One region of the Micromonospora sp. NPDC005087 genome, then DNA from elsewhere that is predicted to be linked to it. Evidence: predicted binding sites of a transcription regulator. Region 1 holds the regulator's gene; the other holds the start of a gene.
What was found. Region 1 encodes HrcA, which represses chaperone genes, less so after heat shock. Its sites were predicted from a motif close to GGTTNGCACNCTCNNNNNGAGNGTGCNAACC; they were not measured.
Positions count from the first base shown of each region.

Region 2: a site for HrcA is predicted at 2,308-2,338, ahead of groL (chaperonin GroEL). Genes of this name have one in related genera too.

Region 1 covers NZ_JBIALB010000003.1:63,675-68,757, reverse strand. The annotation lists gene ACFYPS_RS08510 (SDR family oxidoreductase) at 1-83, shown strand, start outside; gene ACFYPS_RS08505 (16S rRNA (uracil(1498)-N(3))-methyltransferase) at 311-1,045, opposite strand; gene dnaJ (molecular chaperone DnaJ) at 1,069-2,214, opposite strand; gene hrcA (heat-inducible transcriptional repressor HrcA) at 2,288-3,310, opposite strand; gene ACFYPS_RS08490 (DUF4870 domain-containing protein) at 3,509-4,129, shown strand; gene hemW (radical SAM family heme chaperone HemW) at 4,232-5,083, opposite strand, start outside.
Region 2 covers NZ_JBIALB010000004.1:275,411-280,493, reverse strand. The annotation lists gene ACFYPS_RS12385 (GNAT family N-acetyltransferase) at 1-102, shown strand, start outside; gene ACFYPS_RS12380 (hypothetical protein) at 188-433, shown strand; gene groL (chaperonin GroEL) at 490-2,112, opposite strand; gene ACFYPS_RS12370 (hypothetical protein) at 2,386-3,378, opposite strand; gene ACFYPS_RS12365 (cold-shock protein) at 3,630-3,833, opposite strand; gene ACFYPS_RS12360 (GNAT family N-acetyltransferase) at 4,236-4,766, shown strand; gene paaN (phenylacetic acid degradation protein PaaN) at 4,955-5,083, opposite strand, start outside.

The DNA.
Region 1 (5,083 bases):
TGCACTGGCTGGCCTCGCCCCAGGCCGAGTGGGCGTCCGGCACCATCGTCGACCTCAACGGCGCCTCCTACCTGCGCAGCTGACCGCCGGTTCCGCGATCGAGCCGGACCCGCCGGTTGTCGAGTCGCCCGACCTGCTCATCGCGCCTTTGCTCTGCTTCAACGGGCGCAACACCCGACGGCCGCAAGTGTTGCGGTGGTTGAAGCAGAGCAAAGGGCGCGGGCAGGGTGGTTGGGGGAGCTGGGACGTCGGGGGCAGGACAGCCGGGGCGGGCGTCGCCCTCGGGGGTGGGAACGGCTCCGAGCCCGGACTACCAGCGGCCGAGCCGGGTGGCGAGCACGCTGAGCGCGGCCACCCCGGCGGTGGACGTCCGTAGCACCGCAGGGCCGAGCCGGACCGGTCGGCCGCCCGCCTCGCGGAAAGCGGTCAGCTCGGCCGGGGCGATGCCGCCCTCGGGGCCGACCACCAGGACGATCTCCCCGGCCGGCGGCAGGTCGGCGACGGTCAGCCGTTCGTCGGCCTCCTCGTGCAGCACGAACCCGGCGGCGGCACCGGCGATCCGGCGGGTCACCGTGGCGGTCGACTCGTCCGGCGCCCCGGCCACCACCGGCAACCAGGGGCGGCGGGCCTGCTTGGCCGCCTCCCGGGCCGTGGCCACCCATTTCTCCCGGGCCCGTACGCCCCGGTCGCCGCGCCACTGGGTGACCGAGCGGACCGCCGCCCAGGGCACGATCTCGTCCACCCCGACCTCGGTCATCGCCTGCACGGCCAGCTCTCCCCGGTCGCCCTTGGCGATGCCCTGCACGATCACCAGCCGGGGTACGGGCGCGTCCACGTATCCCCGAGAGGTGATCGTGAGTTCCAGGCTGCCCCGGCCGACGGCGGTGACCACGGCGGCGGCCGTGCCGCCCCGGCCGTCGGCGAGCAGCAGCTCCTCGCCGACCCGCAGCCGCTGCACGGTGGCGGCGTGATGCCCCTCGGGACCGTCGAGGGTCATCGTGTCGGCGGTGGGCAGCGACTCGACCAGGAACAGTGGGGCGGACACGATGATCAGGCTAGCCGCGCCGGTCAGGCGTGGCCGTTGAACGCGTCGCGCATCCGGGAGAAGAAGCCGCCCTGCTTGGTCAGCTCGGCGACCTCCTCGCCCCGGGTCTTGGCGAAGTCGCGCAGCATCTTCTCCTGGTCCGGGTCGAGCTTGGTCGGCGTCCGGACGTCCAGGTGCACGTAGAGGTCGCCCCGCCCGGTGCCACGCAGGTGCGGCACACCGCGGGCGCGCAGCCGCAGCGTGCTGGCGGGCTGGGTGCCTGCCTTGACGTCGACCGTCTCCTCGCTGTCCAGCGTCTTGATGGTCAGCCGGGTGCCCAGCGCCGCCGCCGTCATCGGGACGGTGACCCGGCAGTGCAGGTCGTCGCCCTTGCGGGAGTACACGTCGTGCGGCCGCTCGTGAATCTCCACGTAGAGGTCACCGGCGGTGCCGCCACCCGGGCCCACCTCGCCCTGCTGGGCCAGCCGGATCCGCATGCCGTCCTCGACGCCGGCGGGGATCTTCACGGTCAGCGAACGGCGGGTGCGCACCCGGCCGTCGCCTGCGCAGGTGGGGCAGGGGTGCGGGATGGTGGTGCCGTAGCCCTGGCAGACGGTGCACGGCCGGGCGGAGACCACCTGGCCGAGGAAGGTGCGCTGCACCGACTGCACCTCGCCCCGGCCGCCGCACGCCTCGCAGGTGGCCAGGTGGGTGCCGGCGGCCGTGCCGGCGCCGGAACAGGTGGTGCAGAGCACCGCGGTGTCGACGGTGATCGGCGCCTCGACCCCGAACGCCGTCTCGTGCAGGTCCAGCTCCAGCCGCAGGATCGCGTCGGCGCCCGGCCGGGTCCGCGGGCGCGGGCCGCGCGCGCCACCCGCCGCGCCGCCGAAGAACGCGTCCATGATGTCCTGGAACCCGACGAACGGGCCGGCGCCGCCCGGACCACCCGGGCCGCCGGCGCCGCCGCCACCCGGGGCGAGCGGATCGCCACCGAGGTCGACGATCTGCCGCTTCCGGTCGTCCGAGAGCACCTCGTACGCGGCGTTGATGTCCTTGAACTTCTCCTGAGCCTCCGGGTCCGGATTGACGTCCGGGTGGAACTGGCGCGCCAGCTTGCGGTAGGCGCGCTTGATCTCGTCATCGGAGGCTTCCCGGCTCACACCGAGAATGCCGTAGTAGTCCCTGGCCACTGCGTTCCGTGTCCTCATGTTCGTCTCGCGTTGCGCCGGTCGGCGGCCGCAGCCGGCCGTCGGCCCTGACTGGTCAGTTCTGGGCCAGCAACTCGCCCACGTAGCGTGCCACGGCGCGCACCGTGGCGATGGTGCCGGGGTAGTCCATCCGGGTGGGCCCCAGCACCCCCAGGCCACCCACGATGGTGGCGCCCGGGCCGTACCCGGTGCTGACCACCGAGGCGGCACGCAGGTTGTCGAACTCGTTCTCGTCGCCGATCAGCACCCGGGTCGTGCTCGGCTCGGTCTCGCCGATGAGCTTGAGCAACACGACCTCCTCCTCCAGCGCCTCGAGGATCGGCCGCAGCGAGCCCTGGAAGTCGAGCAGCCCGCCCCGGGTGAGGTTGGCGGTGCCGGCCAGCGCGATGCGCTCCTCGTGCCGCTCGACCAGCGTCTCCAGCAGCACGGTGGAGAGCGTGGTCATCGCCGGGCGCAGCTCGGACGGCGCCTCTTCGACCAGCGCCTGCACCAGCGGCGGCGTGTCGGACAGTCGGGCGCCGGCGAGCTTCTCGTTGACCAGTCGGCGCAGGTCGGTGACGTCGTCGGGATGCACCGGCCCGGGCAGCTCCACCAGCCGCTGCTCCACCCGCCCGGTGTCGGCGATCATGACGAGCATCAGCCGGGTGGTGGAGATCGGCACCAGCTCCAGATGGCGCACCGAGGAGCGGGCCAGGCTCGGGTACTGCACCACGGCCACCTGCCGGGTCAATTGGGCGAGCAGCCGTACGGTGCGGTGCACGACGTCGTCGAGGTCGACCGCGCCGACCAGGAAGCGCTCGATGGCCCGGCGCTCGGCCGGGCTGAGCGGCTTTACCCGGGACAGCCGGTCCACGAAGAGCCGGTAGCCGCGGTCGGTGGGCACCCGGCCGGCACTGGTGTGCGGCTGCCGGATGTAGCCCTCCTCCTCCAGCACGGCCATGTCGTTGCGGACCGTGGCCGGGGAGACACCGAGCTGGTGCCGCTCGACCAGCGCCTTGCTGCCGACCGGCTCCTGCGTGGAGACGTAGTCCTCGACGATGGCGCGGAGCACGGCGAGCTTGCGGTCGTCCAGACCCATCCTCCGCACCTCCTGTCGCACGTCGGCCGCCGGCACGGCGGGGCCGGCGGGCCGTACTGGCACTCGACTGTAACGAGTGCCAGTCTACGTCGGCGTGCCCCCCAGCGCGATGATCAAGGCCGCCGCTGTCCGTTCAGACAGGCTGGCCCGGCGGTGTCGCTCTGGTGGGCGTTGCCACGGGCCCCTACCGTGACATCCATGACTGAACCACCTCGCCCTCCCGGTGCGGGAGACCCCGGCGATCAGCCGCCGGAGCCGACCTACCCGCCGGCCGCTCCCGGCCCGGCCTCCTCGGCCGAGCCACCCACCGCACCACTGTCCGGGGCACCCGGCCCGGGCGGCTATCCCCCGGCCGGTGGCTATCCGCCGCCCACCGGTGACCAACCGCCGTCGGGCGGCTACCCTCCGCCACCCGGGGGCTATCCCCCTGGCGGCTATCCGACCGGCGGCGCCTACGGCGGCCCCGGCGGCGGCTACGCCAGCAACGAGGACAAGACCTGGGCACTGGTCGCGCACTTCGGCGGCGCCGCCGGCGCGCTGATCAGCTTCGGCCCGCTGGGCTTCGTCGCCCCGCTCATCGCCTATCTGGCCCGCGGTCAGCAGTCGCCGGCCGTCCGGGCGCAAGCCCTGGCCGCGCTGAACTTCCAGATCCTCTGGTCGATCATCGCGTTCGTGCTGCTCTTCGTGAGCTGGTGCCTGCTCTTCCTGCCCAGCATCGCGGTGGTGGTGATCCAGATCCTGTTCGGGATCATCGCCGGGATGAAGGCCAACGAGGGCCAGCTCTACCGCTACCCGATGTCGGCCAGTTTCATCAAGTGACCCGGGTCGGCCGCTCCCCCGGCCGACCCGGTGCACCGCCGTCGGTCGACCGGCGGGCCGACTGCCGACGGCCGTCGGGCCGACCGGCGGCGGCACGCCGGCTCAGGGCAGCAGGTCGCGCACCACGGCGTCGGCGAGCAGTCGGCCGCGCAGGGTGAGCACCGCCCGGCCGGCCGCGTACTCCGGTGCGGCCAGCAGTCCGTTGGCCAGCGCCCGTTCGGCGCCGGCCCGGCCGGTGGCGTCGAGCACCGCCAGCGGCAGCCCGGTGGCGAGCCGCAGCCGGAGCATGACGTCCTCCATGTGCGCCTCGTCGCCGGTGAGCACCTCCCGGGCGAGGCCGGGTGACGCGCCGGCGGCCAGCCGCTCAGCGTACGCCGACGGGTGCTTGACGTTCCACCAGCGCACCCCGCCGACGTGGCTGTGCGCCCCGGGGCCCAGCCCCCACCAGTCGGCGCCGGTCCAGTAGAGCAGGTTGTGCCGGCACCGGGCCTCGTCGGTGCGGGCCCAGTTGGAGACCTCGTACCAGGACAGGCCGGCGGCGTCGAGGGCAGCCTCCGCGGCCAGGTAACGGTCCGCGGCGACGTCGTCGCTGGGGTACGGCAGTTCGCCGCGACGCATCCGGGCGGCCAGCCGGGTGCCGTCCTCCACGATCAGGGCGTACGCGCTGACGTGGTCCACCCCGGCTGCGACCACCTGCTCCAGCGAGGCGGCGAAGTCCTCGGCCCGCTCCCCCGGGGTGCCGTAGATCAGGTCCAGGTTGACGTGCTCGAAACCGGCGTCGCGCGCCTCCAGGGCGGCGGCGGTGGCCCGACCGGCGCTGTGCTTGCGGTCCAGGATCGCCAGCACCCCCGGGGAGGCGGACTGCATGCCGAGCGAGATCCGGGTGTAGCCGGCGGCCCGCAGCAGCTTCAGCGACTCCGGGGTGACCGACTCCGGGTTGGCCTCGGTGGTCAC
Region 2 (5,083 bases), on a different contig from region 1:
CAGATCGGCTGGGTGGGGCCGGTGCCGTTCTACTCCGGCAGCGCCGGCGCCCGGATCGAGCGGGTCTTCTTCCTGTACCGGCGGACGCTGAACGCCAAATAAGGGCGAATGGGATATAGACTCAGATAGTGCCATTCGCCCGCGTCGGGCATCGACGCCCCCTACCGTTTCGGTAGAGGAGGCAGCCATGACCACGGATGACGACCAGACCGAGGACGGCCCGCAGGTCACCTGGAAACCGGTCGGCGAACTCCCCGGCCAACTGCCGCTCGACCGGCTCGACTACGGCGACGCCGAGCAGTTGGCCGAGATGACCACCAACGGCGAGCCGGTGGCCGAGGAGTCGCAGGAGATGGTGGACGCGCCGATCCAACTGCCCCCGCCGTACGACCGGGCGCAGAAGCGGCGCAACCAGCGCCCGCTACCCACCTGACGACGAACGGGGCGGACCGCGTCAGCGGCCCGCCCCGTTCGGTGTCGGATCTGGACTCAGAAGTCCATGTCCCCGCCACCCGGGCCAGCCGGGGCAGCCGGGGTCTTCTCCGGCTTGTCCGCGACGACGGCCTCGGTGGTGAGGAAGAGCGCCGCGATGGAAGCGGCGTTCTGCAGCGCCGACCGGGTCACCTTGGCCGGGTCGATGATGCCCGCGGCCAGCAGGTCCACGTACTCGCCGTTGGCGGCGTTGAGGCCGTGACCCGCTTCGATGTTACGGACCTTCTCCACCACAACGCCGCCCTCGAGGCCGGCGTTGACGGCGATCTGCCGCAGCGGGGCGTCCAGCGCGACCTTGACGATGTTGGCACCGGTCGCCTCGTCGCCGACCAGGTCCAGCTTGTCGAAGGCGGTCTTGCCGGCCTGCACCAGCGCGACGCCACCACCCGGGACGATGCCCTCCTCGACGGCGGCCTTCGCGTTGCGAACGGCGTCCTCGATGCGGTGCTTGCGCTCCTTGAGCTCGACCTCGGTGGCCGCGCCGACCTTGATCACCGCAACGCCACCGGCCAGCTTGGCCAGCCGCTCCTGCAGCTTCTCACGGTCGTAGTCGGAGTCGCTCTTGTCGATCTCGGCCCGGATCTGGTTGACCCGACCCTGGATCTGGTCGGCGTCGCCGGCACCGTCGACGATGGTGGTCTCGTCCTTGGTCACCACGACCTTGCGGGCGCGGCCCAGCATGTCGAGGCCGACGGCGTCCAGCTTGAGGCCGACCTCCTCGCTGATGACCTGGCCACCGGTGAGGATGGCGATGTCGGCGAGCATGGCCTTGCGGCGGTCACCGAAGCCCGGAGCCTTGACGGCGACGGACTTGAAGGTGCCCCGGACCTTGTTGACGACCAGGGTGGCCAGGGCCTCGCCCTCGATGTCCTCGGAGATGATCAGCAGCGGCTTGCCCGACTGCATGACCTTCTCGAGGATCGGGAGCAGGTCCTTGACCGACGAGATCTTGCTGTTGACGATCAGGAGGTAGGGGTCGTCGAAGACGGCCTCCATGCGCTCCGGGTCGGTCATGAAGTAGGCCGAGATGTAGCCCTTGTCGAAGCGCATACCCTCGGTGAGCTCCAGCTCCAGCCCGAAGGTGTTGCTCTCCTCGACGGTGATGACGCCTTCCTTGCCGACCTTGTCCATCGCCTCGGCGATGATCTCGCCGACGGTGCTGTCGCCAGCGGAGATGGAGGCGGTGGAAGCGATCTGCTCCTTGGTCTCGACGTCCTTGGCGAGCTTGGACAGCTCCTCCGAGACGCTCGCGACCGCAGCCTCGATGCCCCGCTTCAGGGCCATCGGGTTGGCGCCGGCGGCCACGTTGCGCAGGCCCTCGCGAACCAGGGCCTGGGCCAGGACGGTCGCCGTCGTCGTGCCGTCACCGGCAACGTCGTCGGTCTTCTTGGCGACCTCCTTGACCAGCTCAGCGCCGATCTTCTCGTACGGGTCCTCGAGCTCGATCTCCTTGGCGATGCTCACACCATCGTTGGTGATGGTGGGGGCACCCCACTTCTTCTCGAGCACGACGTTGCGGCCCTTGGGGCCGAGGGTCACCTTTACGGCGTCGGCGAGCTGGTTCATGCCCCGCTCGAGGCCGCGGCGCGCCTCTTCGTCGAACGCGATCATCTTGGCCATACGGCGTTGTCCTCCTGGACACTCACGGGCCACCCGAGATGTGTGCCCCGGGTGGGCCGCCTGGTGTACGCACCTTGGGACGTCGCCACCTGGCGACGACGACGTCCTTCGGCCGGGCCGGATAGCCCGCGACGACCGGCCATGTGTCACCCCGGCGTCTCCGCGCCGGCGCGACCCTGGCCCCACCGTCCCGACCATTGGCACTCACGGTATGCGAGTGCCAATGACTTGTTTAGCACTCTCCCCTGCCGAGTGCAAGCACGAACGCCTCGGTCAACGGAGTTCCGCGGCTAGTCCGGCGCCGTTCACCGGCCCCTCATGGGCCCGCTGCTCGGCGTACGTCACCAGCAGCCCCACCAGTTGCGCGAGATGGACGGGGAGGGCCAGCACCGCGCCGACGGCGATCACCAGCACCACGCCGATCGCGGAACCCGGGGTGGCGAGTGGGTCGGCCCCGAACGGGGCGCTGCCGACCCCCTCCAGCACGCCGGCGACCACAGTGCCGACGATCAGCGCCGCCGCCACCAGCGCCACCCGACCCAGCAGCAGCCCCAGCCGGTCGTGGAACATCCGGAACGACCGGCCGATCGGGTTCTCCCGCTCGAAGAGATAGACCGGCCCGGCCATGCTGAGCGCGAAGGCGAGATAGATGCCGGGGAGGACGCAGAAGCAGACGCCCAGGCCGACGATCACGCCGATCAGCAGCGTCCAGCCCCAGAGCCCGAGCGCGCGGCGCAGGCCGTAGCGCAGCGCCTCCCCCAGGCTGACCGGCTCACCGACCGCCTGACGGGTGATCACCCAGGTGCCGGCCGCCCAGCCCACGGCCTGCACCAACCCGATCAGCAGGCTGCCGCCGATGAGCACCAGGAACATGGTCGCCAGGTCGGTGAAGAAGGTGTCCGGCAGGGAGGTCGACTCCTCGACGGCGGTCGTCTCCCACTTCGCGGTCGGGTCCAGCCCGAGCGAGAGCACCGACAGCACCGCCGCCGGCAGCACCTGCGTGAGCAGCAGGATGGGCAGCAGCAGTCGCCAGCCACGCCGGACCGCGCCGACGCACCGGTCGAACCAGGCGCCCAGCCCGGCCCCCGGTGGGGTGACCAGCCGGTCCGCCGGATCGAGGCCCGGCGGATACCACCCGGAGGCCGGGGGTCCCGGGTACCAGGGCTGCCCGCCGTACGGCCCGGCGCCGACCGGGTAGCCGCCGGTGGGCGGGAACACCCAACCCTGCGGAGGCGCGCCCGGTGGCGGCCCCCAGGCGGGCGGCACGCTCGGATCCCAGCCGGGAGGGGCACCCGGCGGCGGGCCCCAGGGGGATGGCGCGGTCGGGTCACCAGCGGGAGGACTTGACGCGGCCGGGTGCGGGCCGGACGGGTCGGGCTGACCCGGGGGTGGGGAGGCCGGGGGCGGCTGGTCGGACATGAACCCTCCTCAGCAACGGCTGGAATGGTTCACGATCTTCCAGGGTCCGGCCGCGTGACGCAGCCCCGGCCCTCCGGGACGAGCCGGCGTCGGCCCACTCAGGCGATGACGCGCACCCGCTCCGCCTGCGGGCCCTTCTGGCCCTGCGCGATGTCGAACTCCACCCGCTGGCCGTCGTCCAGCGCCTTGTAGCCGTCCATCTCAATCGCGGAGAAGTGGACGAACACGTCCTGACCGCCGTCGACGGCGATGAAGCCGTAGCCCTTTTCGGAGTTGAACCATTTAACGGTGCCCTGTGCCACGGTGCACTTCCTCACTCTGCGCGGCGTTGCCTGCCCCGGCGCGCGGCAGGGCCGGGCGCCTCCGGGCCACCGTTCCGGCGATCGATGACGGCCGCTGAAACGGTGACCGAAATCGCACGCTACACGAGGAGTGACGGCCGCGCACGACCACAAATCGGGCATATTCCGATCGCCCCGGCCCCGTTCCCTCGGCCCCGGTTTCCGATCACCCAGATTCACGCCGGTGATTGCCGCAGGCGACGTGAACGGGCGACGCCGGGCGCGTGGACCGCGCAGCGGGATGTCGGAACAACGGTCCGGGGCGTCCAGCGCGCGGCGCCCGGTGACCGGGCCGTTCGAAGGTGGCCGACGGCGGCGGGCGCGGCCGGAGTCGCCGCCCGACGCTGTGATAGGCATGCGGGCATGACCACCTATCCGCGCGGGGCCGCCCCACGGCAGGCGAAGATTCGCCGGGTCCTGCCGGCGGACGCCGCACGGATGCGGGCGCTGCGCCTGGAGATGCTCGCCGACGCGCCGCTGGCCTTCCTGGAGACCCTGGCCGACGCGGCGGCCCGACCGCACGCCGACTACGCCGCCCGGGTCGCGTACACCTCGATCGGGTCCGACACCGCGCAGTTCGTCGCCGACCCGGGCGGCCGGCTGGTCGGGCACGCCGGAGGCACGGCCACCCCGACCGAAACCGGCCTCACCGTCATCTACGCGGTCTACGTGACCCCCGCCTGGCGGGGCGGTGGACTGCTCGCCGAACTGGTCGACGCGGTGGCGGCCTGGTCACGGTCGTGCGGGCGGCCCGAGCTGATGCTGGAGGTGGTGGTCGGCAACGACCGGGCCTACCGGGCGTACCAACGACTCGGCTTCGTCGACACCGGCGTGCGCGTCCCGCACCCCACCATCCCCGCACTCACCGAACTCCAGATGCGCAAACCCGCCTAAACCAAAACCAAAAGACCATCAAAAAGGCAAGACCCGACTAAGACCCACCCCACCCACGGCCGGGCGGCCTCCCGACCAGCGTGCCCCGAAAGGGTTTCCGGGGCAGCCCGCCCCGCGCAGGGATCAAGCCTGACCGCCCGGAGCGGGGCGGGCTGCCCCGGAAACCCCAACCGCAACCAAAGCAAAGATCAAACGTGCCGACGCGACTGCACGATCCGGAACCGATTCGCCACGTACGCCCCGTCGGTCAGCGCCGAGTTGGCCGCCGCGTTGGCGCCGCTGCCGTGGAAGTCGGAGAAGGCCGCCGACTGGTTCAC